DNA from 2 places in the Planococcus shenhongbingii genome. Region 2 is predicted to be linked to the other one. Evidence: predicted binding sites of a transcription regulator. Region 2 holds the regulator's gene; the other holds the start of a gene.
What was found. Region 2 encodes NrdR, which represses ribonucleotide reductase genes. Its sites were predicted from a motif close to AACACNATATATNGTGTT; they were not measured.
Positions count from the first base shown of each region.

Region 1 (15,303 bases), 240 kb from region 2:
TGTTTTTCCGCATTTTGCAGTTTGTCATGGCAGACTTTCGAAAGTTCCATTCCTTTTTGATATAAAGTCAGCGCTTCTTCGAGCGGCACATCGCCTTGCTCTAATTGACGCACGATCTCTTCCAGTTGTTCCATCGCTTGATTGAACATGATCTCTTTTTCAGCCATTTCAATTGTCTCCTTTGTTTGTTAAAATGCGTTCCGTTCCGTTACGGTTGCTGACAAACTCCCGTCTTTCATCGCAATCGTCAGCTTTTCGCCTTCTTCAATTTGTGCCACACTTTTTACAACTTGGCTGCCTTTATACGCAATTGTATAGCCGCGGTCCATGATTTTCAACGGGCTTAAGGCATCGAGTGTCCGCATCGCCGAGGATAACTGCTGGGACCGGTTTTTCAAGGACTGGCTAATCAGGCCATCAAGGCGCTTTTGCAGATGCTCAAGGTCAACTGAAGATTGTTTGATTGAATTAATCGGACTCCGGCTGGCCAGCTGCTTTTCGATATTGGCATGCCGTTCTCTGGAGCGCCTGTAATTCTGAATCACTTCGCGCTGCAAAGAATCCGTTGCCCGTTCGACCCGTTCGATAAACGGCCGGTAAAGCCGATCAGGATAAGCAAACGGCATAGAAGAGGTCACCCGGTTTAAAGCCGTCTTATCTTTAGTAATCGTATTTGAAGCCATGCGGTACATGGCTGTTTGGTAACTCAGCAAACGTTCCAGCAATTCCGCCTTGCTCGGTACAGCGAGTTCCGCTGCCGCCGTCGGTGTTGCTGCCCGCAAATCCGCTACAAAATCAGCGATGGTCGTATCGGTTTCATGGCCGACGGCAGAAATGACCGGAATACGCGACTGGAAAATCGCCCGTGCGACCGCTTCTTCGTTGAAAGCCCATAAATCTTCGATAGAGCCGCCTCCGCGTCCGACAATCATGACATCATAATCAGACTTGTTGGCGGCTTGGATTGACTGAACAATTGATTGGACTGCCTGCGCCCCTTGCACAAGCGTCGGGTAAATAACGATTTTCGCCAGAGGATAACGGCGATGGAGTGTAATGCAAATATCGCGTACAGCCGCTCCTGTTGGCGCTGTCACCACCGCGATTTTACGCGGAAAACGCGGAAAGGGCTTTTTATGGACAGCATTAAACAGGCCTTCTGCCGCCAGCTTTTCTTTCAGCTGTTCAAAAGCCAGGTAATAGTCGCCGATGCCGTCAGCCTGCATCGACTGCGCATACAGCTGGTATTGGCCGGATGCTTCGTAAACGGTGACGTCACCGCGGATCAGCACGGTCATTCCGCTTTCCGGTTTGAATTTCACAGTCCGCGCATTAGCCGAGAACATCACCGCTGGTAATCGGGCCGAATTGTCTTTCAGTGTGAAATAAATATGCCCGCTCGTATGGATTTTGACATTCGATAATTCCCCTTTGACGTAGACGTCCCGTAAATGTGGATCAGCATCGAATTTCTTTTTTATGTATTTGGTTAACGCTTTAACGGATAAATACGGGTCGGTAGCCAAAATTTCAACCCCAATCTTGAAAATTAAAAAGCTGTCTTTCTTTCGAAAAACAGCCTCTTTTCTACTTATTTTACATGGTTTCTATGTTTTTGTCTTTCAACAACCCATTTTCAGCCGACTGCACGGTATTCTCCATCAGCATGGCAATCGTCATAGGGCCAACGCCCCCAGGCACCGGTGTCAGGAAAGAAGCCGTTTCCTGGACATCCGCAAGATCCACATCACCGCATAATTTGCCGTTTTCGTCACGGTTCATGCCGACATCTATCACTACAGCTCCTGGCTTAACAAAGCTATGGTCAATTAATTTGGCTTTGCCGATTGCAGAAACCAAAATATCCGCTTGTCTTGTAAAAGAGGCCAAATCGGCTGTTTTGGAATGGCAATACGTAACGGTCGCATCTTGCTGCAGCATCAATTGGCCAATCGGTTTTCCGACAATATTGCTGCGTCCGATGACCACCGTATGTTTTCCTGCTGGATTGATGCCATAATGCTCCAGCAATTTCATGATGCCATGAGGCGTACAAGGCAAAAAGGCTTCTTTGCCGATCACCATATTGCCTACGGAAACCGGATGGAAGCCATCCACGTCTTTGGACGGATCGATCGCTTGGATCACTTTAAACTCGTCGATTTGTTTTGGCAAAGGGAGCTGCACCAAAATGCCGTGGATATCCGGGTCTTTGTTCAAATCATCGATGACGGAAAGCAGTTCTGCTTCCTCCAGCGTATCGGGAAATTGATGCAAATCCGAACGCATTCCCAGAGCCTCACATGTTTTTTTCTTGTTTTTGACATATGTATGGGAAGCTGAATCTTCACCGACCAGCACAACGGCCAATCCCGGAACGATTCCTTGTTCTTTCAGTTTTTCCACTCGCGTCTTTACTTGCTCTTTAATTTTAAGGCTTACTGCTTTTCCATCAATAGTTTTCGCAGTCATTAAAATTCCCCCAATTTAGTTTGCTAGTTCGTCAGTGAATTTAGACAATACGCCGTTCACAAATCGGCTTGACTTGTCATCTCCAAAAGTTTTGCTGAGTTCAATCGCTTCATTCATTATAACGCTGGCGGGTGCGTCTTCCATAAAGGCCAGTTCAAAAACGGCCATACGCAGAATCGTCCGCTCCACTTTCGGCAAACGTTCAAGTGACCAGTTTTCCAGATGCCCTTTCAACTTTTCATCAATTGCCGCCAAATTGGCATGAGTTCCTTCCACCAGCAATTCATAGAAATTATCCCGCTCTAGCCCCATCACATGTTCACTGGCTTCTGTAATGGTCAGCTCCGTTCCATCCACCTGAAATAAGGTCTGGAGCGCCTTTTCGCGTGCTTCATGTCGTTTCATATAATATCCGGTCTCCTTTTCGTACTAATTATCACTCATTATACAGGTAATACACGCGAACTTCCATGTTTGAAATGTTTAGATAATTTATGCAACCGAAGTGGTTCTTGCTCTTTTCGGCTTTGCTTAAGCGGATTTAAGCCGAAAAGAAAAAGCCGCCTGTTAAGCCGAAAAGGCTTAACAGACGGCTTCTCTATTCTTACTCTTCTGAATGCTGAGTTTCAAAATGAATCCCTGTAATATGGACATTTACTTCCTGTGTCTGAAGAGAAGTCATATTTTCCAGTGTTTGCCGTACCTGTTCCTGGACTTTCAATGCTGTTTGCGGAATAGAGACGCCATAATCCATCACACAATAAACGTCAATCATCAATCCTTCTTCTGAAAGATCGGTTTTGACGCCTTTGCCATGAACCGTTTTTCCAAGGCGTTCTGCAACGCCGGAAGCAAAATTCCCTCGCATGCTGGCAACACCTTCAATATCGGTTGCGGCGATGCTTGCAATAATTTCCAGAACTTCAGGCGCCACTTCAATATTGCCTAAATTCTGCTTGCCGCTTGGTTTCATTTGTACATAGGGTGCTGTTTTTTCTGCCATGGTGCCATTACCCCCTTAGGATTCTAAAACATCGTACTTTTCAAGGAATTTCGTATTAAAATCCCCAGCTTTAAATACTTCATGATCCATCAATTTCAAATGGAACGGAATGGTTGTATGGACACCTTCCACAACAAATTCATCTAAGGCACGTTTCATCTTAGCTATCGCTTGTTCACGCGTATCCGCAAAAGTGATCAATTTCGCTACCATGGAATCATAATAGGGAGGAATGCTGTACCCTGGATACATTGCCGAATCGACACGCACTCCCATTCCGCCCGGCGGCAAATACATCGTCACTTTACCGGCGGAAGGCATGAAATTCTTGGCAGGGTTTTCCGCATTGATGCGGCATTCAATCGACCAGCCTTTAAACGTAACGTCTTCTTGCTTATGGGCCAGGACTTCTCCTGAAGCCACTTTTAATTGCTGTTGAATCAAATCGATTCCGGTAATCATTTCCGTTACAGGATGTTCAACTTGGATCCGTGTATTCATTTCCATGAAATAAAACTTCTGGTTAACAGCATCAAAAATGAATTCGACTGTCCCAGCGCCGCGATACGCTACTGCCAAAGCCGCTTTTACAGCTGCCTCTCCCATTTCTGCACGAAGTTCCGGCGAAAGGGCTGGAGATGGCGCTTCTTCCACTAATTTTTGCATACGGCGTTGAATGGTGCAATCACGCTCGCCCAAATGGATGGCATTGCCGTGCGAATCAGCCAGAACCTGAATTTCAATGTGGCGGAAATCTTCAATGAATTTCTCAATATAAACACCGGGATTGCCAAAAGCTGCTGCAGCTTCTTTCTGGGTCATCCGGAGGCCGGTGATGAAATCTTCACGGTCGCGGGCAACGCGGATGCCTTTTCCGCCGCCGCCGGCTGTGGCTTTGATGATAACTGGAAAACCGATATCTTCCGCGATTTCAAGGCCTTCTTTTTCACTTCCGACAATTCCAGTGGATCCTGGAACCACAGGAACACCTGCTTGGCGCATGGTTTCACGCGCTACATCTTTAGTTCCCATCTTGGAAATCGCATCCGATGTCGGACCGATAAACATGATATCGCAGGCTTCGCAGAGTTCCGCAAAACTTGCATTTTCAGCTAAAAAACCATATCCCGGATGGATGCCATCACAGTTCGTCAGTTTGGCCACTGAAATGATATTGGAGAAATTCAAATAGCTGTCTTTAGAAAGTTTCGGCCCGATGCAATAGGCTTCGTCAGCCAATTCAACATGAAGCGCTTCTTTATCCGCTTCAGAATAAACAGCCACGGTTTCAATATCCATTTCTTTGCAGGCGCGGATAATACGGACTGCTATTTCACCACGGTTTGCGATTAATACTTTTTTCATCGGTTTCCCCTCCTCAGTTAGTTTTTACGAGGAATAGAGGCTGACCATATTCGACAAGCTGACCGTCTTTAACGAGAATCTCAGCAATTTCCCCATCCACTTCCGCTTCGATTTCATTGAACAACTTCATCGCTTCAACGATGCAGACCACTTGATCGGCAGAAACTTTTGATCCCGGCTGAACGTATGCCGCTTCATCGGGAGACGGTGATTGGTAGAATGTGCCAACCATCGGCGACAGGATCTTATGTAGATTTTCGTCTTGCACAGCAGGAATTTCAGGAGTTTCTTCTGAAATCAGTTCTTCCGCCTTTGCAGCCGGTGTCGGTACTGGAGCAGGTGCTGGCTGTGCGGCCGGTGCCGGTTGTGCTGGAGCTTCAACTGCTGCGTTTGCTGATACACTGTTTTTCTTCAATTTTACTTTAACTCCATCAGCTTCATAGCTGAATTCGTCAATCGATGAGTTATCCACCAGTTTAATAATTTCTCGGATTTCTTGGATTTTCAATTCGCTCTACTCCCCTTTATGTATATCGTAGTTATTACTTCATTTTAGACTTTTTTAAATCAATTTGAAATAGCCAGTTGACATTTAAAAAAATAGGCCTCTGCGAAAGAGGCCGCTTTCTTTATCACGCTTTGGCTGCTTTGATGCTTCAGCCTGTCAAGCGAGTGGTCAACTAACCGTTTGAGTCCGATTTCTGGAACTTCCTGGCAGCAGGATAAAACCCTCCGCTTAAATGGCCGTTCTTTTTATTGTGCCCGTGAAACGTATGAAGAATCTGTTGTGTTGATGATCAGCTTGTCGCCTTCATTGATGAAAAATGGAACCTGCACAGTCAATCCAGTTGATAGCGTAGCCGGTTTTGAACCCCCGCTGGCAGTATCGCCTTTGATGCCCGGGTCAGTTGCAGTAACCTCAAGCACTACAGTATTCGGCAATTCTACTCCCAAGACTTCTCCCTGGTATTGAATTACTTGAACTTCCATGTTTTCTTGAAGGAATTTCAATTCATATTCAATGCTTTTCTCCTGGAGTTCGATTTGGTCATAAGTTTCTGTATCCATAAACGCATGTGTATCGCCGTTTGCATACAAATACTGCATTTTACGGTTGTCAATTTGTGCTTTCGCCACTTTCTCGCCAGCGCGGAACGTTTTTTCGTTGACGTTTCCTGAACGCAGATTGCGAAGTTTCGTACGGACGAATGCAGCGCCTTTGCCCGGCTTTACGTGCTGGAATTCCATGACGCGCCAAATATCGCCATCCACTTCAATTGTTACACCTGTTTTAAAATCGTTTACTGAAATCATGTTAGTTCCTCCGTTTGTTATAAAATGCGAAGCTCTTTTGTGGAGTGAGTTAAACGTTCATTTCCTGACTCAGTTATCAGTATATCATCTTCAATGCGTACTCCGCCAATTCCCGGAAGATATATCCCCGGCTCCACTGTAACGGCCATTCCCGCCTCAAGAACGGTCTGCGATTTAAATGATAACCCAGGAGCTTCATGCACTTCAAGTCCAATGCCGTGGCCTGTAGAATGTCCAAATGCTTCCCCGTAGCCTTTTGATTTAATGTAATCACGGGCAATGGCATCCGCTTCAATGCCGGTCATGCCCGGCCCGATTTTTTCAACGGCCATCACTTGGGCATCCAAAACAATCTGGTAGATTTCCTTCAGCTTGCCGGAAGGTTCACCCACTGCTACAGTACGGGTGATATCTGAAATATAGCCGTTGTACAAAGCTCCGTAATCGAGCGTGATGAAATCGCCATTTTCGATTTTTTTATCCGTCGCCACCCCGTGCGGCAGAGCTGAACGCAAGCCCGATGCGACAATCGTATCAAACGAAGAAGAAGTCGCCCCTTGTTTTCTCATGAAGAATTCCAGCTCATTGGAAATCTCCAGTTCTGTCTGGCCTGCTTTGATGAATTTACAGATATGTTCATAGGCATCATCGGCGATTTTAGCGGCTGCTTTTAAGATGCTGACTTCTTCCGGAGTCTTTATCATCCGGATTTTTTCAATCAAGCCGCTGATTGGTTTTAAGTCAGCTTCGATTTTCGCTTGGTATTCGAGGAATGATGCATAAGTTACGTAGTCTTTTTCAAAAGCCAATGATTTCACAGCAAGATTCCTTGCGATTTCTGCAGCTTCTTCCAGCAAATTCGTTTTTGCCTGGACGACTTCGAATTCCTTCACTTGGCTTCCCGCTTGCTCGGTATAGCGGAAATCGGTAATGAAGTAAGCTTTGTTCTGCGTCACAAGCGCCAGCCCAGCCGTGCCGGTAAATCCGGTTATGTAGTGCAGATTATACTGGCTAGTAATCAGCAAAGCCTCGAGTTGCTGCTGTTCCATTTCGGTGCGCAATTTTTGAAGTTTCAATGGGGTCATCCTCTCGCTTGTTTGAATAGCAATGCATGCAATGCCAATTTATAGACGTCTTGGCCAAAACCCGTTATTTGTCCGGCTGCTACCGGAGCGATATGGGAGTGATGGCGGAATTCCTCTCGCTTATAAACATTGGAGATATGTACTTCAATGACAGGAACCTGGATCGAAGCGATGGCATCCCTGATGGCTACGCTTGTATGGGTAAATGCTCCGGCATTTAAAACAATGCCTTCTGTGCCGTCATCAGCAGCAAGATGAATCCAGTCGATCAATTCACCTTCATGGTTGGACTGCATGCACATTAAATTGATGCCGTTGCCCTGGGAAAACTCCATCAAGTCCGCTTCCAATTCATCAAGTGTAAAAGTACCGTATGCTTCTTTTTCGCGCTTTCCAAGGCGATTTAAGTTTGGTCCATTCAGGCACAATATCTTCATTTTCCCACTCCTCTCCATCACAGTCTTCACTATTTTATCATACGGCAAAAAACGAGCAACCATTAAAAGAAAAACTGGAAATTCTTCAATTGATTTGCTGATTTATTTGTTAATCCCTTTTCTTTTTAACTGAACCGGTTTTTCTCTGTCTTTTTCATTTTTTATTTCTTGTTTTAGGTTTTGAATTTTTCAAATTGGCCTTATGTAGTATTTTACATGTATTATCTTTTTACTGTCTTACAGTTTTTTCGATTGCCAAACTCGTTTCTGAATTGATAAAGGTTTGTGTTAGTGCTTTTTTATATTTTTCCTCTTGTAGTTTTCTACATTTATTGCCTTTTCTCTTCACGAAATTATGAAACGGCAAAAAAACGCGGCGGCCGGAGCCGTCGCGTTTCTGGTTCTTCTTATAGTCCGCATTTTAATTGAGCGTTGCAGTTGGTGCATGTATTGCAGCCGCCCATTTCTTCAACGGTCCCTTTTCGGCAGACCGGGCAAGTGTCGCCCACTTCTGATCCGATTGTTACATTGGTTGATCGCAAATCCTGGATCGTATCAATAAGGACGATTGGGCGTTTCCCTTTGACTTCTTCTTTGTGGTCTTCTTCTTCGAAAGTGTTTTCTTCCGCTTTCAGCGTCAGCACTTGCGAATCACGGCTGCCGTCAACATAAACCGTGCCGCCTTTTGCTCCGCCTTTGTACAAGCGCTCGTACACGCCTTCTACTTGTTCGACCGTATAGCCGCGCGGCGCGTTGACCGTTTTGGAAATCGAAGAGTCAATCCAGCGCTGAATGATGCATTGCACGTCAGCATGAGCTTCCGGAGCTAAGTCCATTGAAGTCACAAATGCTTTTGGCAGGTTTTCTTCATCTGCATCCGGATTGCTTTTCAGATACTCGCGCACGATGTCGGCTTTAACTTCGATAAATTTGCCAAGACGGCCGCTGCGGTAGTAGGTGAATGAATAGTATGGCTCAAGGCCGGTTGAAACGCCAACCATCGTTCCAGTAGATCCTGTCGGCGCTACTGTCAGCAAGTGAGAATTTCGGATGCCGTTTTCCAAAATGCCTTCGCGCACTTCTTCTGGCATGCCTTGCATAAAGCCGGTTTCGGTAAAGGCTTTACGGAGAGCCGCTGTTTCTTCATCGGTATTTCCAACAAGGAACGGGAAGCTTCCACGTTCCACTGCTAAATCCGTTGATTGCTCGTATGCAGCAATCGCGATCGTCTTGAAGATTTCATCGACCAGCTCATTGCCTTCCGGTGAACCGTATTCTTTGTCGCAATAGATGAGAAGATCAGCAAGGCCCATTACTCCAAGGCCGACACGCCGTTCCCCAAGAGCCTGGACGCGGTTTTCTTCAAGGAAATAAGGAGTCGCGTCAATAACATTATCCTGCATCCGGACACCGACGCGCACCGTTTCTTTTAAAGCTTGGAAATCGACTTGTTTCGTCACCGGGTCTGCAAATCTTGCCAAGTTGACTGCCGCCAAGTTACAGACAGAATAAGGAGCAAGCGGCTGCTCACCGCAAGGATTCGTCGCAACAACTTTTTGTCCGTACGCTGTAGCATTGGTTTTTTCATTGGCGTTGTCAATGAAGAAAATGCCGGGTTCAGCGGAATAAGTGGCACAGACATTTATCAAATTCCACAATTCACGGGCTTTCATCGTCCGGTAAGTGCGCACTTTATGGCCCATTTTTTCCCATTCGCGCACATCGCCGATTTGATGCCATTGTTCGTTGTAGATCGCCATCTCTTCTTTTGAATAGGATTCCACTGCCGGGAAGCGCAATTCGAAATCAGCGTCTTGTTCTACAGCTTGCATGAAATCGTCCGTCAACGTAACCGAGATATTGGCGCCAGTCAGGAATTCTTCGTTATGGACAGAATAGGTTCCGCCGTCGCGCAGCTTTGTTTCCGCGTCACGCATGATTTTTTCGTTAAAGCCGCCCATTCCAGGAATTGCCCGGTAGTTCAGGATGCCTTGATACATCGCTTCTTCCTGTTCAGTCAACGGTTTGAATTTCAATTTATTATGCGCCAGTTTTTTGATCGTTTCATCTTGTGAGTTTTCGATCAAATAACGCAGGATGCGCGGGTTCTGCATCTTGGAAATGATGAATTCCGCAATATCCGGATGCCAGTCGGCAAGCATGATCATTTGTGCACCGCGGCGCGAGCCGCCTTGTTCCACCAGATGCGTCAGTTTTGCGATGTCATCAAGCCAGGATACCGACCCCGATGATTTGCCGTTGACTCCCCGTGCCAGCGTATTGCGCGGGCGGAGCGTTGAACCGTTTGTTCCGACCCCTCCGCCTCTTGACATGATTTCCATCACTTGTTTGCGGTGATCCGAAATTCCTTCGCGTGAATCCGCGACAAACGGCATGACATAACAGTTGAAATACGTTACATCTGTATCTGCTCCCGCTCCGTACAAAACACGGCCTGCTGGAATGAATTTCAAACCGACAAGCTGTTCGTAGAATTTTTCGAACCAGTGCTGGCGTTTCTCTGGAGTCGTTTCCACCGATGCCAGACCGGTCGCATTGCGTTTTGCGATTTGTTCGTAATAAACTTCAAGCGGTTTTTCAATAACATCTAAAGTACGGTTGACGATTCCGCTTTCTTGTTCGCTTTCCTTGTCGATGGCACTGCGATAATCTTCTTCAATCCAGATTTTCGCTGTGTTTGCCTCTTTATCGATTGAAACGATAAATCCAAGGCCGCGAGCCGGGAATTTCGGATCTTCTTTAACGGTTAAAACGACGAAATCGCCGGCTTTAAGCGTCTTTTTTTCCGTATCTTTAAAAGAATACCGGTCAATCATTACGAGACGGGATACCCCTTTATGCGTAATTTTCATCTCAGGAGTAATCGCATGAACTTGCGGGAATGCCTGAATATCTTTGTTTAAAGAATTTGGATCAAGTGTGTATTGAGTTTGTGTGACAGAAACCATTTGACAATTCCTCCTTTGTATTATATGGAGTTAAACACTATATATAGTATTACTACAATTCCCATGATACTAGATATTGAAACTTTTTTAAATAACAAAATTTTGCTCAGAATTTTTTTCCAATTGGAAAACCGATAGAATCAAGCTTTTCAAATGAACCCGGTTTTGAAAATGAGCCAAAAGGCTCCTTAAGTCCGAAAATTCCAATCATCGTTGCCGTACTTTTTTTCTTCAACGGCTTTAATGTAATCCAGCTGTTCTTCGTTCAATATGTATGGCTCTAAACTGATGCCTAAAGCATCCTGAAACCCTGTCTTAAAAGCTTCGATGCATTCTTCAATCGATGCGGGCTGTTCCCTCAGGGAATTGATTGCTACCGCTTTTCCAGGAATTTTCTCGCGCATAATTTCTTTTATTTCAGGCTTCCGGTACTTGAAGACGGACAGCAGTTTTTCGATATCCAAATCCAGAAGAATGGCGCCGTGCTGAAGGATAACGCCTTTTTGGCGGGTTTGCGCACTGCCGGCCACTTTCTTCCCTTCAACGACCATTTCGTACCAGCTTGGAGAGTCAAAACAAACAGCACTTTTCGGCTGCTTCAAATCCGCTCTCTTCTCCGCGGTATCCGGCACTGAAAAATATGCATCAAGCCCCAGATTATGAAATCCTTTCAACAAGCCTTCACTAAGCACACGATAGGCTTGCGTAACCGTCTCCGGCATATCCGGGTAATCTTCGCTGACGATGATGCTGTACGTCAGTTCATGCTCATGGAGCACCCCCCTGCCGCCGGTTGGACGCCGGACAAATCCGAGTCCGAGCTCTTCGACTTTCTCCATGTCGATTTCTTTTTCCACTTTTTGAAAATAGCCGATCGACAAAGTGGCTGGATTCCAGCCATAGAACCGGATTACCGGCGGGATAAGGCCTTCGCTATGCCAATCCAGTAAAGCTTCATCCATTGCCATGTTGAATGAAGGGCTGTTGCGCCCAGAATTTATAAAGTACCATTCCGAAATTTTCACAAGATCGCCCCCTAAATCCATTAAATAGTGTAACATTGCCATTGAACAAACGTCACTCCTTCTTTTATAATAAAGAGAGAATAGAAAGGGGCAAGAAGAACATTGGATTATCTGTATATCATCATAGGCGTACTGCTAGTCGTCATCATATTCGGTTTGATTTCTTATTTCCGGATTAAAAAAGCTGTCACAAACCTTACACAGGAACAATTTATCGAAGGCTATCGCAAAGCTCAGCTTATCGATGTCCGTGAGCCAAAAGAATTTGCCGGCGGCCACATTTTAGGGGCACGCAATATACCTCAGTCTCAATTGCGCCAGCGCTACAAGGAAATCCGTTCCGACAAGCCGGTTTATTTATATGACCAAAACGGCGCACGCAGCGGCCGTGTTGCATTGTTTTTGAAGAAAAAAGGCTATACTCAGCTGTATCAGCTGCAAGGCGGATTCAAACAATGGACCGGCAAAATTAAATCAAAAGGATAATTTATAAAAGTCTTTCCAAACAGGAAAGACTTTTTTTCTACCTAATGCCCATTCCATTAAAATGAAACGAGGGGAACTATATGAAACCGACAATTTTATTTCCGCACCATCATTCAATCCGTGAAACGTTGCCGCATTATGCCGACGTCGCCGCTGTCTCGGCACGCATTTTTACTCAGCTTGACGAGCGGTCACCGGGTTCTTGGATGCATATCGACATAACGGAAACCATCACTCAACTTTATACATACTTGCTTGATATGATGGAAAATGGCCAGCTGGCATATGAAACACTGTCGTTCATTTACGAAGCGCGTCCGATGGGCAAAATCGGCAATACATCGGATGATTTGCATAGCGGAAACTTAAAGATCCAAGAGACATTTGAGAATCGGCTGATTTATTTTCCAAAGCATGAAGTGGCGCTGACTCAATTGCCTTTTTACACCACTTCGGACAATAGCTGGCCTGAGTTTCAATGCTTTGCAAAATCCATTGAAGGTGCATTCCAATTTCTCGAAGATACGAATGAAATGCTGCGCCAGACGCTGATGAACAATATCACATTCCTGGTGGACGCTGAAGAAGGCGTGAAACGCCGCAATTACGGTGAGATGGCAATCGTCTCCCGGCAAGACGTCATGCTCGAAGAAGGCGTGAAACAAGACATATTCCGTTCCATCGATGAGTTTTTCAGAAAAGGCGGCCAGTTCTTCAAAGACTATGGCGTTCCTTTTAAACGGGGCATCCTGCTTTACGGCTCACCGGGCAACGGCAAAACAACATTGGTCAAGTCCATCACCGGCTCCACTGAAGCTCCAGTTGTTTACTGGCAGATTACCGAACACACAAATAGCTATACTGTCCAGGAAGTGTTCGGCATCGTTTCCCGGCTGGCCCCGGCAATCCTTGTCATAGAAGATATCGATTCGATGCCGGAGTTCATGCGCTCTGTTTTTCTCAATACGCTCGACGGCACACAATCGCGTGAAGGCCTGTTCATCATCGGCACGACGAATTACCCCGAACGGATCGATCCGGCGCTGATCAACCGCGCAGGGCGCTTTGACAGGGCTTACGAAATTCCTTCCCCGGATAAAAAACTGCGCAAGCAATATTTGCGGAAACTGGACGTCAAATCCATTTTTACTGAAGAAGAAATTGACGATATGGCGAAATTGACCAAAGGCTTGTCTATTTCGCAGCTTAACGAGCTTTATATGTCGTCTGCACTGAACTGGCATTATGAAGGCAATTCCGAATACGAGAAACGCATCCGTGAGCTTCAGAAGCAAAATAAACGGACCGAGCAGAACAATTGGGAAGAATCCGATTCGCCCATAGGATTTTAAATTTAGTAGGAAATCAGAAAAAAGCCCGTTTGAAAGGTTGTATACCTTCAAACGGGCTTTTCTTTGTTCTATTCAGCTTTCGTGTAGCGGAGCACTGGCTTACGGGCTGCCTGCGCTTCATCAAGCCGTTTGATAACCGTCGTATGCGGGGCATTCTGGACGATTTCCGGATTGTCTTCCACTTCTTTAGCGATTTGGATCATCGCGTCGATAAATGAATCCAAGGTTTCTTTTGATTCGGTTTCTGTCGGTTCGATCATCATGCCTTCTTCCACATTTAACGGGAAGTAGATCGTTGGCGGATGGTAGCCGAAGTCAAGCAGGCGTTTTGCCATATCCAAAGTACGCACGCCCAGTTTCTTCTGGCGTCGGCCGCTTAATACGAATTCGTGTTTGCAATGGCGGTCATACGGCAAATCGAAATGAGGCGCCAGTCTGCGCATCATGTAATTGGCGTTTAATACCGCGTATTCTGTTACCGCTTTTAAGCCGTCCGGCCCCATTGAGCGGATATACGTATAAGCACGGACGTTGATGCCAAAGTTGCCGTAGAACGGCTTGACGCGTCCGATAGAATCCGGGCGGTTGTAGTCGAATGTCAAACCTTCTGCTGTTTTCACCAAAACCGGTTTCGGCAAGTAAGGAATCAAATCCTTTTTCACGCCTACAGGGCCTGAACCTGGGCCGCCGCCGCCGTGTGGGCCAGTGAATGTCTTGTGCAAGTTTAAATGCACCACGTCAAAGCCCATGTCTCCAGGGCGTGCTTTTGACATAACTGCGTTCAAGTTGGCACCATCATAATACAATTTGCCGCCTACTTCATGGATAATGGCAGCCATTTCAAGAATCTGTTCTTCAAATAAGCCAAGCGTATTCGGGTTGGTCAACATCAATGCAGCTGTATCTTCTCCAACTACGCGCTTTAAATCTTCAAGGTCCACTAAGCCGTGTTCGTTCGATTTTACTGTCACCGTCTCAAAGCCGGCAACTGTAGCAGATGCAGGGTTCGTGCCGTGTGCAGAATCGGGAACGATGACTTTTGTGCGATTCATGTCGCCTCTTGACTCGTGGTAAGCACGGATCATCATCAAGCCTGTCCACTCGCCTTGCGCACCAGCAGCTGGTTGAAGTGTCACTTCATCCATGCCAGTGATTTCTTTCAGATGTTCCTGCAAATCGAATAACAGTTCCATTGCGCCTTGGACAGTGGATTCGTCCTGCAACGGATGGATATTCGCGAATCCAGGGAAACGGGCAACTGATTCGTTGATTTTTGGGTTGTATTTCATCGTGCAAGAACCAAGCGGATAAAATCCGGAATCGACGCCGTGGTTGCGCTTTGATAAAGCCGTGTAATGGCGCATGATGTCCAGTTCCGATACTTCCGGCAGCTCAGCTGCTTTTTCACGGATCAAGCCTTGCGGCAAGACGTCATTCAAATCAATTTCCGGAACATCAAGATCCGGCAGGCTATAGCCGATGCGGCCTTCTTTCGTCATTTCAAAAATGAGCGGTTGATTATCTTTATGCATGAGTAGCCCCCATTTCCTGCACTGATGCAGCAACTTCCTGCACGAATGCATCGATTTCTTCTTTTGTGCGCTGCTCAGTTACAGCAACAAGCATATGTCCTTCTAACTCTTCGTAGCTGCGGCCAAGATCATAGCCGCCGATAATTCCTTTTTCCAGCAATCCGGTATTAACTTCTTTGACCGGAGCTTTTGTTTTCACGACGATTTCGTTGAAATGAGCGCCTTCAAATGCAATATCAAATCCTGCTTTTTTCAGTTGCTGT
Region 1 covers NZ_CP129235.1:1,709,005-1,724,307, reverse strand. The annotation lists gene xseB (exodeoxyribonuclease VII small subunit) at 1-167, opposite strand, end outside; gene xseA (exodeoxyribonuclease VII large subunit) at 189-1,526, opposite strand; gene folD (bifunctional methylenetetrahydrofolate dehydrogenase/methenyltetrahydrofolate cyclohydrolase FolD) at 1,597-2,472, opposite strand; gene nusB (transcription antitermination factor NusB) at 2,488-2,877, opposite strand; gene QWY16_RS08580 (Asp23/Gls24 family envelope stress response protein) at 3,077-3,475, opposite strand; gene accC (acetyl-CoA carboxylase biotin carboxylase subunit) at 3,491-4,840, opposite strand; gene accB (acetyl-CoA carboxylase biotin carboxyl carrier protein) at 4,854-5,348, opposite strand; gene efp (elongation factor P) at 5,594-6,154, opposite strand; gene QWY16_RS08560 (M24 family metallopeptidase) at 6,172-7,239, opposite strand; gene aroQ (type II 3-dehydroquinate dehydratase) at 7,236-7,676, opposite strand; gene QWY16_RS08550 (vitamin B12-dependent ribonucleotide reductase) at 8,084-10,645, opposite strand; gene QWY16_RS08545 (lipoate--protein ligase family protein) at 10,834-11,613, opposite strand; gene QWY16_RS08540 (rhodanese-like domain-containing protein) at 11,773-12,156, shown strand; gene QWY16_RS08535 (AAA family ATPase) at 12,237-13,508, shown strand; gene gcvPB (aminomethyl-transferring glycine dehydrogenase subunit GcvPB) at 13,577-15,040, opposite strand; gene gcvPA (aminomethyl-transferring glycine dehydrogenase subunit GcvPA) at 15,033-15,303, opposite strand, start outside.
Region 1: QWY16_RS08550 (vitamin B12-dependent ribonucleotide reductase) is a predicted target of NrdR. The motif match lies at 10,679-10,696, and genes of this name have one in related genera.

Region 2 (15,303 bases):
AATGAATCGAATCCACGTATTCTTCCAAAATCACTGCTCGGTCTGATGGGCCTTTCGTGCTCCAAAACTTAAAGCAGCGTGTTTCATTGGCGAGTTCCGCAAGTTCCACCAGCAAAGCCAAGCCTTTCTTCCGGAAAACATCCTCACAGATTCCTTGATTGGTTTGGATAAAACGGTCTAATTCTTCCTGCATTTTAAACAATTCTTTCAGTTCCATAAAAACACTCCTTAATATAAATAAAATCTTGAAACTATAATACTTGTCATCCGTATATTATACATTAGAACAATTGGAGACAGGGGGACTTCATGTGGCTTTTTTAATTCGCCTCATTGTTATTGCCATTATACTTTACTTAATCTACCACTTGTTCCGCTATCTTTTAGATCCAACGCGGAAGTTCGATGCAGCTGTTAAAAACGGCGCCTATTATTTTTATGATGATGTGAATAATGTCCGCAAGAATTTTTTCATTACGATGCGCGGGGTTGTCTTTGAAGGAGAAAAGTATATCGGAGCCACAGAAGAGGCATTTGAAGTAGCATCCATATTTGTATGGGCTGAGAATCCCGAAAAACTGCATGGATTTACAAAAGAAGATTTTTATTTTCTGGAAAAAGAAATCAGGATGCATTATCCAAAAGCACAAATCAATTGGAAAAATCCGATTGAACAATTAATGAAACACCAAGGGTGAGCGTTCACCCTCAGTTAATCGTTTGGTAACTCCATACAAGAATCGCTGCATCAATCACAGCAAGCATCAGGAAACCCACTCGGAAATTGGTATGGCGCGTTTTGTGGCGGAAAAACATCATGCCAAGGTAAGCGCCAATGCCGCCGCCAAAAATGGCTGCAGTCCATAAATTCTTTTCTGGTATGCGCCGGCCACGCCGCTGCGCCTGCTTTTTGTCCATGTACATCATGGCAAACGCCAGAACAGACAGTAACACAAAATATCCAAGGATAATCAAAAACATGTGAATGCCTCCAAAGAAAAAGACTGGCGAGTTTTCGCCAGTCTTTTCATTATGATTTTTTATTTGTTCATTGCATTTTTAGCTTGGTCAGCTAGTGCAGTGAAAGCAGCTGCATCAGATACAGCGATTTCAGCTAGCATTTTGCGGTTGATGTCGATTCCAGCAACTTTCAAACCGTGCATTAGACGGCTGTAAGAGATGTCGTTCAAACGAGCTGCTGCGTTGATACGAGTGATCCACAATCTGCGGAAGTCACGTTTTTTGTTGCGACGGTCACGGTAAGCATAGTTACCAGATTTCATCACTTGTTGGTTAGCTACTTTATATTGAATGTGCTTAGCACCGTAATAACCTTTTGCTAATTTAATTACCTTTTTACGACGCTGGCGCGTCACTGTTCCACCTTTTACGCGTGGCATAATCCATTACCTCCTGCTTGAATATAAAAAATTCGATTTTTTATTTTGTCTAGACTGCAGCGCCCAGATTCTCGGGGTCATAAGCCAAAGTGCCTGTGCGGCAAAAAGCGCCGCTTCGCCCCTTCGTCTTATGCCCGTCGAATCTATACGGGCGCTTGCGCTTTTCTTACTTCATGTTGTAGATCAAAGATTTGATGCGTTTCAAATCGCCTGCAGAAACAAGTTTCCCTTTGCGAAGGTGACGCTTTTGCTTAGTCGATTTGTTTGCAAATAAGTGGCTTGTGTGTGAACGGTTGCGTTTTACTTTACCAGTTCCAGTTTTCTTGAAACGTTTCATCGCACCGCGGTGGCTTTTCATTTTCGGCATTTCGAGTTCCTCCTAAACAATTGTACTATTATTCTTTTTCGTGTAGTGGCGCAAGCATCAAGAACATGCTGCGGCCATCCATTTTAGGGCGCTGTTCAACCGTCGCCACTTCTTTGCATGCTTCTGCGAAGCGCTCAAGAACGCGTTGTCCGATTTCTTTGTGCGTAATTGCACGGCCTTTAAAACGGATTGAAGCTTTTACTTTGTCGCCTTTTTCAAGGAACTTGATCGCATTGCGAAGTTTCGTATCGAAATCGTGATCGTCAATCGAAGGGCTCAAACGAACCTCTTTGACGATGATGACTTTTTGATTCTTGCGGATTTCACGATCTTTCTTTTGCTGTTCGAACTTGAACTTACCATGGTCCATGATGCGTGCAACCGGTGGCTTAGCTTGTGGAGCCACTAGTACAAGATCCAAGTTGACACGGCCAGCAATTTCAAGTGCTTCGGTACGTGTTTTGATGCCGAGTTGTTCACCGTTCTGATCAATAACCCGTAGCTCACGTGCGCGAATACCTTCGTTTACATTAATGTCTTTGCTAATATTAATCCACCTCCGGATAGTGTCGCGAATAGCTTAAATGTTCAAACCGACGATTGCCGGTTGACAGGTTCCGATCCAAAACAAAAACGGATGGACCACAGAGGTCCACCCGCAAATTATGACAGCACGCGAAAGCGTGAAAAAGTCAATATCGTGTATACCTGCCAACAATCGGTCGATCAGGTGAGAAGCGGGTGCTCCTGCTTTGCACATATAAGTATTCTATAACCTTATTTATAATATCACGCTACTATATGCATGTCAACCTTCTTAGCGAAGTTCGCTTTGAATCAATTTCAAAAAGTCGTCAAAAGACATGCTTTCGGATTTTTGTTCTCCGTATTTGCGGACATTGACCGATCCGTTTTCCAGCTCCTGGTCCCCGATGACCAGCATATAAGGAACTTTCTGCATTTGGGCTTCGCGGATTTTATACCCTAATTTTTCATCGCGCTCATCAATATCGACGCGCAAGCGCTGATTTTGCAGTTTTTCCTGCACTTCTTTTGCATAATTGCTGTGGGCGTCCAGTGAAACCGGAATTACTTCCACTTGCACCGGAGCCAGCCAAGTCGGGAAGGCTCCTTTATATTCTTCGATCAGGAAGGCTACAAAACGTTCCATTGTTGAAACGACGCCACGGTGGATAACGACCGGCCGGTGCTGCTTGCCGTCTTCTCCGATATAAGAAAGGTCAAAGCGCTCAGGCAAAAGGAAATCAAGCTGGACAGTCGACAAAGTTTCTTCTTTTCCAAGGGCAGTTTTCACTTGGACATCCACTTTCGGCCCGTAGAATGCCGCTTCGCCTTCCACTTCAGTATAAGGAAGTCCTAAATCATCCATGGCTTCTTTCAGCATTGCCTGTGCACGTTCCCACATTGCATCATCGTCGAAGTATTTCTCTTTGTCTGCTGGATCCCGGTAAGACAAACGGAATGAATAATCTTTGATATCGAAGTCTTTATATACTTCAATCACTAAATTGACTACACGTTTGAACTCATCCTTAATTTGGTCTGGGCGCACAAAGATATGCGCATCGTTCAATGTCATGCCGCGCACCCTCTGCAAGCCAGATAAAGCGCCAGACATTTCGTAGCGATGCATCAAGCCAAGCTCTGCGATTCGGATCGGCAAGTTGCGGTATGAATGGATACCTTGTTTATAAATCATCATATGGTGCGGGCAGTTCATCGGGCGCAATACCAGTTCTTCATTGTCCATCTGCATAACCGGGAACATGTCTTCCTGGTAATGATCCCAGTGTCCGCTAGTCTTGTACAAATCGACGCTTCCCATTATCGGAGTATAAACGTGGTCATAGCCCAGGCGCTCTTCTTTGTCGACAATATAGCGCTCGATGATCCGGCGGATAGTTGCACCTTTTGGCAGCCACATCGGCAAACCTTGGCCAACTTTTTGGGAGTTCATGAATAAATTCAGTTCTTTCCCGATTTTGCGATGGTCGCGTTCTTTTGCTTCTTCCAGGAAAGCCAAATGCTCTTTCAAGTCTTCTTTTTTGAAGAAAGCAGTACCGTAGATGCGCTGCAGCATTTTATTGTCGCTATCGCCTCTCCAATAAGCTCCCGCGACACTCAGCAATTTAAATTCTTTTAATTTTCCAGTTGATGGCACGTGGATGCCGCGGCAAAGGTCGAAAAATTCGCCTTGCTCGTAAATCGACACTTGCTCATCTTCCGGAATCGCTTCAAGAAGTTCCAGTTTATACGGATCTTCGATAGCCGCGAAACGTTCTTGCGCTTCTGCCCGGGAAACGTCCAGACGCACAATTTCCAAGTTTTCATTGATGATTTTTTTCATTTCTTTTTCAATTGCTGACAGATTTTCAGCTGTGATCGGTTGTTCAGAATCAATATCGTAGTAAAATCCATTTTCAATTACCGGACCGACACCAAATTTAGCATCTGGATACAAGCGTCTAACCGCTTGAGCTAATAAGTGGGCAGTTGAATGACGAAGAATTTCAATGGCTTCGTCAGACTCAGGAGTGATGATGGCAATGCTGCCGTCTTCATTGATCGGTGATTTCAAGTCGATTAACTGCTCTCCCACTTTACCAGCCAATGCTTTCTTGCGAAGCCCTGGTGAGATGGATTGAGCAATTTCTTCTGTAGTTGTGCCTTTTGGAAACTCCTTTGCTGCACCATCAGGGAATGTTAGTTGGATCATGTCTGACATATTTACTCTCTCCTTTTGTAAGATGCGTCGATTTCAATGCTGTTTTACTTCCTCATAATTAATTCAGCATTGAAATGCCACGCTTTCTTCTGTAGTTTTTTTGAACAAATAAAAAAAGCCTCATCCCAAAGGGACGAAGCTCTGTTCGTGGTTCCACCCTTCTTCTATTCCGGATAGAAAAAACTATCCAAAATGAAGCTCTGCATCGGCTAACGGGCCGGTACCGTCAGCTGCTACTAAAAAAGTTCACAGCTGCTGCTCGAAGGTGGTAAGCGTTTTGCCGGTACTTAAGAAGCTTGCAGCCTAGGCTTCTCTCTCTGAAAGTCGTACAATTCCGCTATTGTCCTTGTCAAAGCATTTTAAATCATAGTTCGATTATTTTTACTATACTGCTAAAAAATCAAAAACGCAACCACCTGTTCAAAGAAAAGCACTTACTTGAACGGCCATTTCCGCTTTTCTTTATTAATTTCTTCTATTTGGACCATCCAATTTTACTGGAATCGTCAAGGCACGGATGCGTTCCATGACACGCGCCGCTTTTAAATCTTCTTTTTCGCCGCGCTGCGAGTAAGTCAGATGATGCTGAAGTTCGGAGTAGCTGAAATTGGACGTCATGAAAGTCGGCAGCCTTTCTGCCATGCGGTAATGCAGGATGGTTCCGAGCACTTCATCTCGCGTCCAGCTCGACATCGCTTCCGCGCCGATATCATCAAGCATCAGGACGTCCGCTTTTTTTACATAATCCACTTTTTCCTGCAATGTCTGATCGCCGATCGCCTGCTTCATCTCGCGCATAAATTCCGGCACAAATACCAGCACGGTTTTGACGCCCATTTCGGCAAGTTCATTTGCCATAGCACTTAGTAAATACGATTTGCCGACACCGAATTTGCCGTAGAGAAATAGCCCTTTTTCAGGAAGGTTATCTGGACCGGTTGCTTTTTCCAAAAAGTCGCCTGCCGCAAGAAACGCTTCCATTCTTCTCGCATCCGGTTCAAAATCTGAAAAAGTCGCCTGCAGCACTTCTTTTGGCATATACATGCTGTGTATCATTGAAGAAGCACGGCGTTTATTGTCATGCTCATTTTTTAATCGACAAGGCGTATAGGCAATGCCGATATTGCCGCGTTCCAGAACCAGATTCGGTTCAAAGCCTTTTAGCGTATTGATGCAGTTTCCTAGACTGGGGCATTTATTGCAATCATGCGATTGATTGATATACTCGTATAGCTTTCCAAGTCCTTTATCAACAATGCTTTTGTCGATATCCGCCGAATGGTCTTCCAGGAACTTTTGAACACCTGGATGTTCCAGCACTTCTTTCCGCATATCATTATAGCGTTCTGAAAAAGCAGGGGCATTCACTACCCGTTTCAGCGTTTCGCGAATCGGCTCCATTTAATCACCTTTACCTTTCTTCAGCGCAAGTTTTGCGAGAAGTTTTTGTTTTTCCACTTCCAATTTATCATTTTTCGGTTCACCTTTACCTGCAGGAGCCTCATCTTTTTGATAAAACCATTCAGGCAATTTTTCTTCCCTCACTGGTTTCCTGCTTGATTTAGCTGTACTTCTCGATGCCGCAGTTGGAGAACCTTCCGATTTCCATTTAACGTACTGCTCGTGTTCAGTACGCGCTAGTTCCATCGCATCTTTCGCTGTCGTAACGTTTTTGCGCAGCCAATGGGATGCAATTTTTTCAACATAGGCTTTGGTCAGTTTCATATCGGTCCGAAGCAGAACGTATTGCAGCAGCACATTGACCACTGCCGGCTCCATTCCATATTGCAGCACAAGCTGATTGGCCAATTGGACATCTGCCGGCAGCGGTTCTTTGCCGTTTGCAATATCACGAAGCACTTCTACAGGTGATGCAGATTCCAAATACAAGATCAGCTCATCTTGTCTCGTTTTCGGCTTTTCCACAATCTTCGGTTCAGTTTTGTGGGCCTGGACTAATTGCGGCGCTGTTGTCGCCACTGTCAATTTATAATATTCAGATGCCGCCTTTTTTATTCCATCGGTGGTCAGCTTATAATCATCATCAATCGCCAATAAAATCACTTTTTGCATATCAAGCGGTCCCCAGCTGTATAGAAACGCCAGTTTTGCAATGGTGTCTTTTATCGTAGCCGTCAATACCCTTTTTGGCACCAGCTGTTCTGACAACCCTTGCCGCAGCAAGCCGAAATCAAAGTCTGAATCGGTTTGGTAGCTGCCGTTTTTGCGCTCTTGCAAATCCGGCTGTTCCGTAGGATATCCGGCTTTTGCATGGACGGGCTGATAAATATCCGTGAATGTGCGGGAAACTTCTTCGTAGCCTTCGCCTATTTCCGTATGTATCATAAAACGGTCTCTCACTTTCCGGTAAGCAGACTCCCCTATTTTGCTGAATAGAAACATCGACAGCAAGGGATCCATGAAAAAGCTTTTTGGATCAAGCGGAGGGCATAGATCATAGATGAAAGTACGGTTTTCAGTGTCTTTGCGATAAGTTCTCAGCAAACCGATCGCCTCCAATTGAATGCGCGCTTCAAAGATTTTGGCAATCGGAATGCCGAGAATATTCATCAATGTATAATGAGTCGCTTCTTCTTTTGCTTCTTCCCCTTCAGCCCACAGCGTCATATAAAAAGAGACAGCTTCCGCACCGATCAGCGGCTGATACAGCAAGGTCAATAATTGGCGGTCATAATTGGAAAATGGATACGGCAACCGAATTTTAAACGAATCCGCAGCTTGAAGTTCTTTATATAGTGCAGACATGGTCCACCGCCTTACTCAGATTTCTTGTCTTCTGGATTCTTTTTCAGTAAATCCTTCAATTCGTCAATAAACACCGTAATGTCTTTGAACTGGCGGTAAACGGAAGCAAAACGGACATAGGCAACTTCATCGATGCCCGCCAAGCGGTCCATCACCAGTTCCCCGACATCTTCGGATTTAACTTCAGCATTTCCAGTGCGCCGAAGCGTTTTTTCAATATCGAAAACTACTTGTTCTAACACTTCCAGCGGAACAGGCCGTTTTTCGCATGCCCGGATCAATCCTCTTAATACTTTCTCGCGGCTGAACTCTTCACGGGAACCATCTTTTTTGACAACAATCAAAGGCATTTCTTCCACTTTTTCAAAAGTGGTATAGCGGTAACCGCAGGATTCACATTCCCGGCGCCTTCTTATGGACTTATTATCATCGACTGGCCGCGAGTCAACTACGCGTGTACCATTATGCTGGCAAGCTGGACATTTCATTTTGACATCTCCCTAAACTTTGTATCTGCTCTATCTAGTATAACAAAATTTCTTCTGTAAAATAGAAAAAGCAGAGGATTTTATCCTCTGCTCGTTGTTTTCATGTTAAATGGATTATGCATTTACTGAAACTTTGGCTTTTCCAACACTGACCGGACCCATTCCGCGAGGCACTTCTACAAATTCCCGTGTACCGGAATTAAGTGCTTCTGCGATATAATTCGCTGCAATTGTCGGATCAAGGTCTCCACAAGTATATACATCGATACTTGCGTATCCGTGTTCCGGGAAGCTGTGGATCGTTAAGTGAGATTCAGAAATGATGACCACACCGCTTACGCCTTGAGGTGCAAATTTATGAAAAGCTACTTCTCTGACTTCCGCTCCGGATTTCAGTGCTGCATCAACAAAAGTCTGCTCGATAAAATCCATATCGTTTAATTTGTCAAAATCACACTGCCAAAGTTCTGCAATTACGTGACGTCCCATTGTTTCCATGGTTCGTTTCCCCCTTTGATATCATTTTGTTTTGTGCGCAAAATATTCAAAGTTGACTACCACGGGGGAAAGTTAGTCCAAAGAGGTCCTAACCCTTTAAGCAGTCATGTGAATAAAGATTGCTCCATCCGTTGCCATATAAGCATTGGTAACGAAGAAGTTCGCAGCCGTTTTTGGCTACGAATGTTAGTATATGATGTATTGAATTGAAATGCAATAAATATTACTTAAAATTTATTATTTTTTTCAGGAAATTTTTTCATAAAAAAGCCGCATCCCTGTTATATACGGGATGCGGCTTCTATTAATTATCAAACATAAACGATTGATTTTGCTACTTTTTTCGCTAAGTCAACCACTCGTGCCGAATAACCCCACTCATTATCGTACCAAGCCAAAACTTTTACTTTGCGGTCTCCGATCACCATCGTGGATAATCCATCAATGATGGCAGATTGAGTTGTTGTATTAAAATCAACCGAAACAAGCGGCTCCATCGTCAAGCTGAGAATTCCTTTCAGATTTCCTTCAGAGGCTCTGATAAACGCTTCGTTAACTTCTTCAATTGTTACATCTTGTTCAAGATCAACCACTAAATCGACAAGAGATACGTTCGGTGTTGGCACGCGAAGCGACATGCCATGCAGTTTGCCATCAAGTTCAGGAAGAACTAAAGAGAGCGCTTTCGCAGCACCCGTCGAAGTCGGAATAATCGACTGTCCACAAGCACGGGCACGGCGTAAATCTTTATGCGGATTGTCTAAATTTCTCTGGTCATTCGTGAATGAATGAATAGTTGTCATTAAGCCATTTTCAATGCCGAATGCATCATGCAACACTTTAGCTACTGGTGCCAAGCAATTCGTCGTGCAGCTGGCATTGGAAATGACATCGTGTTTCTCAATTTCCAATTTATCATCATTTACTCCCATGACAATCGTGATATCGACATTTTTGCCTGGAGCAGACAAGATAACTTTTTTTGCACCTGCGTCCAAATGAAGGCCAGCTTGCTCCCGGGAATTGAATTTCCCTGTCGCTTCAATAACGATATCAATGCCCATTGCTTTCCATGGCAGTTTTAAAGGATCTCGTTCATTGACGAGTTGAACCCGTTTACCGTTGACGATTAATGCATCTCCTTCTGCAGAGACGTCGCCATCGAAGGTTCCGTGATTTGTGTCATACTTAATCAAATGCGCTAAAGTTTCAGCAGGGTAGCTGGCATTAACAGCTGCAATCGTGATGTCATCCATTAGAATAGCCTGTCTGAAAACCATGCGGCCAATACGGCCAAATCCGTTAATCGCAATAGAAACTGTCATGTACGAGTCCTCCAATTAAATAAGTTATACTTAAATTTTTAATTCGTTATATAGTATAACACATTTTACGGAATCTGGAACCTTAAAGTAGTATGAATTATCATTCTTCTGTACTTTTTTCTCTCCACTGTTCCAAAATGCGATTTAACTGCCATTTGGTCTCTTCAATTGCGCCATTATTGTAGATGACGGCATCCGCACCTTCTTCTTTTACCGACATCGGCAACTGTGAAGAAATGCGGGCTTTCGCCTCTTTTTCGGTTAAACCATTGCGTTCCATCAGGCGTTTCAACTGATTTTCTTCCGTCACGCTGACTACGAGAACTTTATCGACCATATGCTGCAGCCGGCTTTCAAAAAGGAGCGGTATATCCATGATGACAATTTCATGGCCGTTGTTGAGTAATTCGGATCGCTGCCTGATCATTTCCACCCGTATTGCAGGATGAATCACATCGTTCAATTTTTTTCGGCTTGCCGGATCGTTGAAAATCAATTCGCCAACTTTTTTCCGGTCCATGCTGCCATCCGGAAGAATGATTTCTTTGCCGAATAATGCTTCAATTTCCTGCAGTGTTTCGCTTCCCGGCTCTACGACGAGACGGGCCACTTTATCAGCATCTACAATGGGATACCCCAATTCTTTCAGCATTTCAGATACGGTGCTTTTTCCGCTGGCAATACTTCCGGTTAAACCGATTATCATCTCATGACCTCACTTTTGGCAGGTTGGGCAATACACAGAAGTCCTTCCACCGATTTTCAGTGATTTCGTCGTGCTGCCGCATACCATGCATTGTTTTTTTCCATACATTCCGAAACGATTCTGCATACTGCCGGATTCCCCGTTTATATTCCGGTAATCCGATATCGTACTGCCGCCAGCTTCGATGCTTTCCAGCAAAATGGCGACAATCGCTTCAAATAATTGCACTTTCCGGATCCGGCTTATTCTGCCAGCTGCCCGGTTCGGGTGAATCTTCATTTTGTAAAGCGCTTCTGTGGCATAAATATTGCCGCAGCCGGAAATAACCTGGCCATCCATAATCACTTCTTTAATCGCTTTGTTTTTATATTTCGGACTGTCTGCCAGCTGCAGGAAATGTTCCAATGCCCCTTCTGCAAATGGTTCCGGCGCCATTAAAAGAAGCGGAGGATAATCCGCTTCTTCCTTCAATACTCTCATTTCCCCGAAACGCCGTATATCCGAGTAGGCAAGTAAATTGCCATCACTCAGAGTCAGCACAACATGGACATGGCGCCTGAATTTCTCTTCATTGATCGCCATTAGGCTATCGACATAAAACCATGCCCCTGACATTCCCAAATGGTTGACCAGTAAAAATTCTTCTTCTGTTTTCAACGTAAAATAAATATATTTGCTGCGACGTTCAACGCTGATAATCTGTGCTCCGATCAAGCTGTCGATAAACGAATCAGCTTCCATCTTTTTAATAATGGCTTCTTTTCCATTCGTTTTGGACACGCGGATGGTATCTGAAACAAATACTTCGCGAATCTTTTTCCCAATGGCGGCCGGGCGAATCAGGCGAACGACGCCTTCCACTTCTGGAAGTTCAGGCATCTGCAAGCCCTCCTATCATTTCGTATCGTACCAAGTATCTCCGAATGCAAAATCCGCTTTTAGCGGCACATTCAGTTGTACAGTATTTTCCATAATCTGTGGCACCAGAACCTTCAATTTTTCAAGTTCTTCAGGAGGCGCCTCGAATATCAATTCATCGTGTACTTGAAGCAGCATGCGGGTCTGCAAGCCTTCACGTTCGAGCGCTTCTGCCATATCGATCATCGCTTTTTTGATGATGTCGGCTGCACTTCCCTGTATCGGGGTGTTCATTGCAGTACGCTCCGCAAAACTGCGCAAGTTAAAGTTGGAACTATTGATATCCGTCAAATACCGGCGCCGGTTCATGAGCGTCGTAACAAACCCATTTTTCTTCGCTGATTGGATGCTGGAGTCCATATAGTTTTTAACTCCCGGGAAACTCTTTAAATAAGTATCGATAAATTCCGCTGCTGCTTTCCGGGTAATGTTCAAGCTCTGTGATAAACCATAATCACTGATGCCATAAACAATGCCGAAGTTAACAGCTTTCGCGGCACGGCGCATATCCGACGTCACTTGCTCAATCGGCACATGGAAAACATCGCTTGCTGTCTTCGTATGGATGTCCATATCATGCTTAAAAGCATCAATCAGGCTCTCGTCTTTCGACATATCTGCCAAGACACGCAATTCGATCTGTGAATAATCCGCTGCGACCATCAGCCAGCCTGGTTCCGACGGTACAAACGCTTTACGGATTTTACGCCCTTCTTCCAAGCGAACGGGAATGTTCTGCAGATTGGGATTGATGGAACTGAGGCGCCCGGTAGTGGTCAATGCCTGCTGGAAACGGGTGTGCACTTTACCGTCTTCATGGATTTCCTTTAATAAACCTTCTATATAAGTAGACAGGATTTTGCCGAGCTGGCGGTACATCAGAATCTGCGAAATGATTTCATGCTGCCCTTCCAGTTTTTCGAGCACATCTGCCGCTGTTGAATAACCGGTCTTCGTTTTCTTTAAAGCAGGCAACCCCAGTTTCTCAAACAATATTACTCCCAATTGTTTTGGAGAATTGATGTTAAACTTTTCGCCGGCACTCCAGTGGATGTTTTTTTCAATTTCGGCTAATTTCAGGCTCAGTTCTTCTCCCATAGCCGTAAGTTGCTCTTTGTCCACTTTGACTCCCAGTGATTCCATCGCTCCTAATATTGTTGCAAGTGGCAATTCCAAATTATAGTACAATTCGAATTGCTCGTTTTCCTCGAGTTTTTTCAGCACGAGTGGGCGGACTTCCCAAATGGTGCGCGCTTTTCTGGCAATGTGTTCATTCAAAATCGAATCTTCCGGAACGGCTTTTTTAGCTCCTTTGCCATAAATCTGTTCGTTCTGGGCAACATCCGTATAGCCATATTCCTGTACGATATTTGCCATATCTGTATATGTCAGTGATGGGTTGACAATATAAGCGCCTAACATCAAATCAAAATCGACACCGCCGACTTCAATGCCGCAGCGATAGAAAGCTGCTGTCGCCGCTTTGGAATCCGACATGTATTTTTTCTTGGTATCGTCACGGAACCATGTTTTGAAAGCTTCGGAATGCTTGATCACGTCCATCGGAACGACATAGGTCTTCGCTGCTGTAGCCAGTGAAACTCCGAGCAAGTCGCAAGTATGGTATTGCTCGTCGTATAACTCCAAGTGAACTGCCATTTCATCTTCCAAAATAGCCGCATCTATTTCCTGCAGCACTTCGAATTCCAGCTCTTCTTTAACCGTTTCTTCGGCTGTATATTCCATCTTTTCCAATAAGGATTTAAATGCCAGCTCATTCCAGACTTGGACCAATTCATCGTGGTCTGGTCCAGAATACACAAGTTCATCAATTTTAATATCGATCGGTGCATTGCGTTCAATCGTTGCCAGCTTTTTGCTGATCAAAGCAAGTTCTTCGTTTTCAACCAGCTTTTCCTTCAATTTTCCTTTTTGCTGTTCAATTGCTTCATATACCCCTTCAACTGAACCATGGGCTGCCAGCAACTTAAGGGCTGTCTTTTCCCCGACTCCCGGCACTCCTGGTATATTATCGGAAGCATCGCCCATTAAGCCTTTCATATCGATGATTTGCTGAGGTGTTAAGCCATACTTTTCCTGAATGTGGTCAACCGTGTATTTTTCAATATCGGTGATTCCTTTACGGGTAATATAGACCGTCGTTGAAGGAGAAGCAAGCTGCGTTAAATCTTTATCTCCGGAAATGACAATCACTTCGTCACCAGCTTCTTCCGCTTCCAAACTCAACGTACCGATAATGTCATCCGCTTCATAATTGGGCAATTCGTAACGCTTTATCCGGTAGGCATCAATCAATTTCCGCAAATAAGGGAATTGTTCCGATAACTCGGGTGGTGTTTTTTGGCGCCCGCCCTTATATTCACTGAACGTCTCATGCCGGAAAGTTGTTTTCCCGGCATCAAATGCCACAACTATATGCGTCGGTTTTTCTTCCTCCAATATTTTTTGGAGCATCATTGTAAAACCGTATACTGCGTTCGTATGGACTCCGTGTTCGTTTGTTAATAGCGGCAAGGCAAAAAATGCACGATACGCCAAACTATTTCCATCCAATAAAAGTATTTTCTTCGCCACAATATTACCCCTTTCAATAGGAAAAGCGCAGACGTCCGTTTAGCTCCTGCAGACTTAAAGTCTCGAGAACGTTGATACCGGCATCTAAACTACATACGCTTACTTCCAAAATCTTAGAGCTTATTTTATAAATGCAGATAAGCCTTCATTCCTTATATTTTACCACGCAGGCAAATAGAAAAGAAATGAAGGCTCAGGCTAATTCCAAATTCACTTACAGAATTTAGGGATATTGAAAATCTAAGCGTAGTATGATTGAATGTTATCTCTCTTCTACAACGTTTCACACACTCACTATAATAAGCCGACTCGCTTTCCCGCAGGCAAGATACTGGCCGACGCTTGCGAGGCCAAGTTTTTGCCATAAAGCAGCGCAGCGATGCAGGTATAATGCAGAAATATAAGTTTTTGCCTTACCCAAAGCGGCATTTAAAAGGATTATTTATTTATTCACTTCAGATAGCAACTCATTTTTAGCCAAAAAGAAAAAGAGCCCCGGGGAGGGCTCCTTTCCCTTCATGCGGTTGAAGGGGGTTCTATTAAACCTTAACATCCGAATATGAAGCTAGTGTTAATATTCTGTAAATATCTCACCATTGGTTGTTTTTATATTTCTTATAATAATTAACTTGGCGGGCGAATAAATACAATTTGCGTTTAAAATGTGTATCTTTCTTATAAAACAACGGGTTGACGTATTTGCCTTTTTTCAATAAATGATTGATGTCCCGCTGCACGGCTTTATTGTCGACAAATTTGCGCAGCACAATTTTCGGCACAACTGTAAACAAAAATTCTTCATTTAAATACGTGACCGGTTTTTCCACTCCATAAATCAAGTCATCGACAAGAGAAGAAGCCATATTATGGCCTAAAGCAGTCACGTAATAACTGGAGCGCCCTTGGCGGATATTCACTTCAAAAACCTTGAATTTGCCGTCCCGTTCATCGTATTTCAAATCAAAGTTGGCAAAGCCGGTGTAACCGACCGCTTCTAGGAAATGCTGCAGCTTGACCATCATGTCTTTATTGAAACGCGTGATCAACGCAGTGTAATTCCCGATAGCTGTAACCGTGTGCTCCTGCAATACCACTTGAGCGAATGTCACCAATTGCGTTTTGCCTTTTGAACTTGCATAGATGACGGAATCCCACATATATGTATCGTCTCCAGGAATAAAATCCTGGATAATCAATTCATCTTGGTATCCGCTGGCAATAATCGTTTGGATCACTTCTTGAAGTTCTCTCGGGTTCTCAACTTTATAAACTTTCTGCTGGCCATCGAATTTGTTCTGATTATATTCAATGCCATTGCTCGGTTTAATAATGACAGGATACATCATCTGCTCATCAAACGGCTGCTTGGAACGGCAATCATAGAAAAACGTAGTTGGCGTATCGATGCCATATGCCTTGCACAATCTATAGAAACTCGACTTCATCTGCAGCTGATTCATCAAATCTTCCGTAATGTAATTGAAGACAAAATGC
Region 2 covers NZ_CP129235.1:1,467,387-1,482,689, reverse strand. The annotation lists gene QWY16_RS07365 (dUTP diphosphatase) at 1-217, opposite strand, end outside; gene QWY16_RS07360 (sigma-w pathway protein ysdB) at 312-698, shown strand; gene QWY16_RS07355 (DUF1294 domain-containing protein) at 709-981, opposite strand; gene rplT (50S ribosomal protein L20) at 1,041-1,400, opposite strand; gene rpmI (50S ribosomal protein L35) at 1,567-1,767, opposite strand; gene infC (translation initiation factor IF-3) at 1,796-2,314, opposite strand; gene thrS (threonine--tRNA ligase) at 2,585-4,513, opposite strand; T-box leader at 4,640-4,875, opposite strand; gene dnaI (primosomal protein DnaI) at 4,979-5,914, opposite strand; gene QWY16_RS07325 (replication initiation and membrane attachment family protein) at 5,915-7,279, opposite strand; gene nrdR (transcriptional regulator NrdR) at 7,291-7,767, opposite strand; gene speD (adenosylmethionine decarboxylase) at 7,882-8,265, opposite strand; gene QWY16_RS07310 (glyceraldehyde-3-phosphate dehydrogenase) at 8,577-9,590, opposite strand; gene coaE (dephospho-CoA kinase) at 9,691-10,296, opposite strand; gene mutM (bifunctional DNA-formamidopyrimidine glycosylase/DNA-(apurinic or apyrimidinic site) lyase) at 10,306-11,175, opposite strand; gene polA (DNA polymerase I) at 11,191-13,812, opposite strand; gene QWY16_RS07290 (carboxylate--amine ligase) at 14,400-15,303, opposite strand, start outside.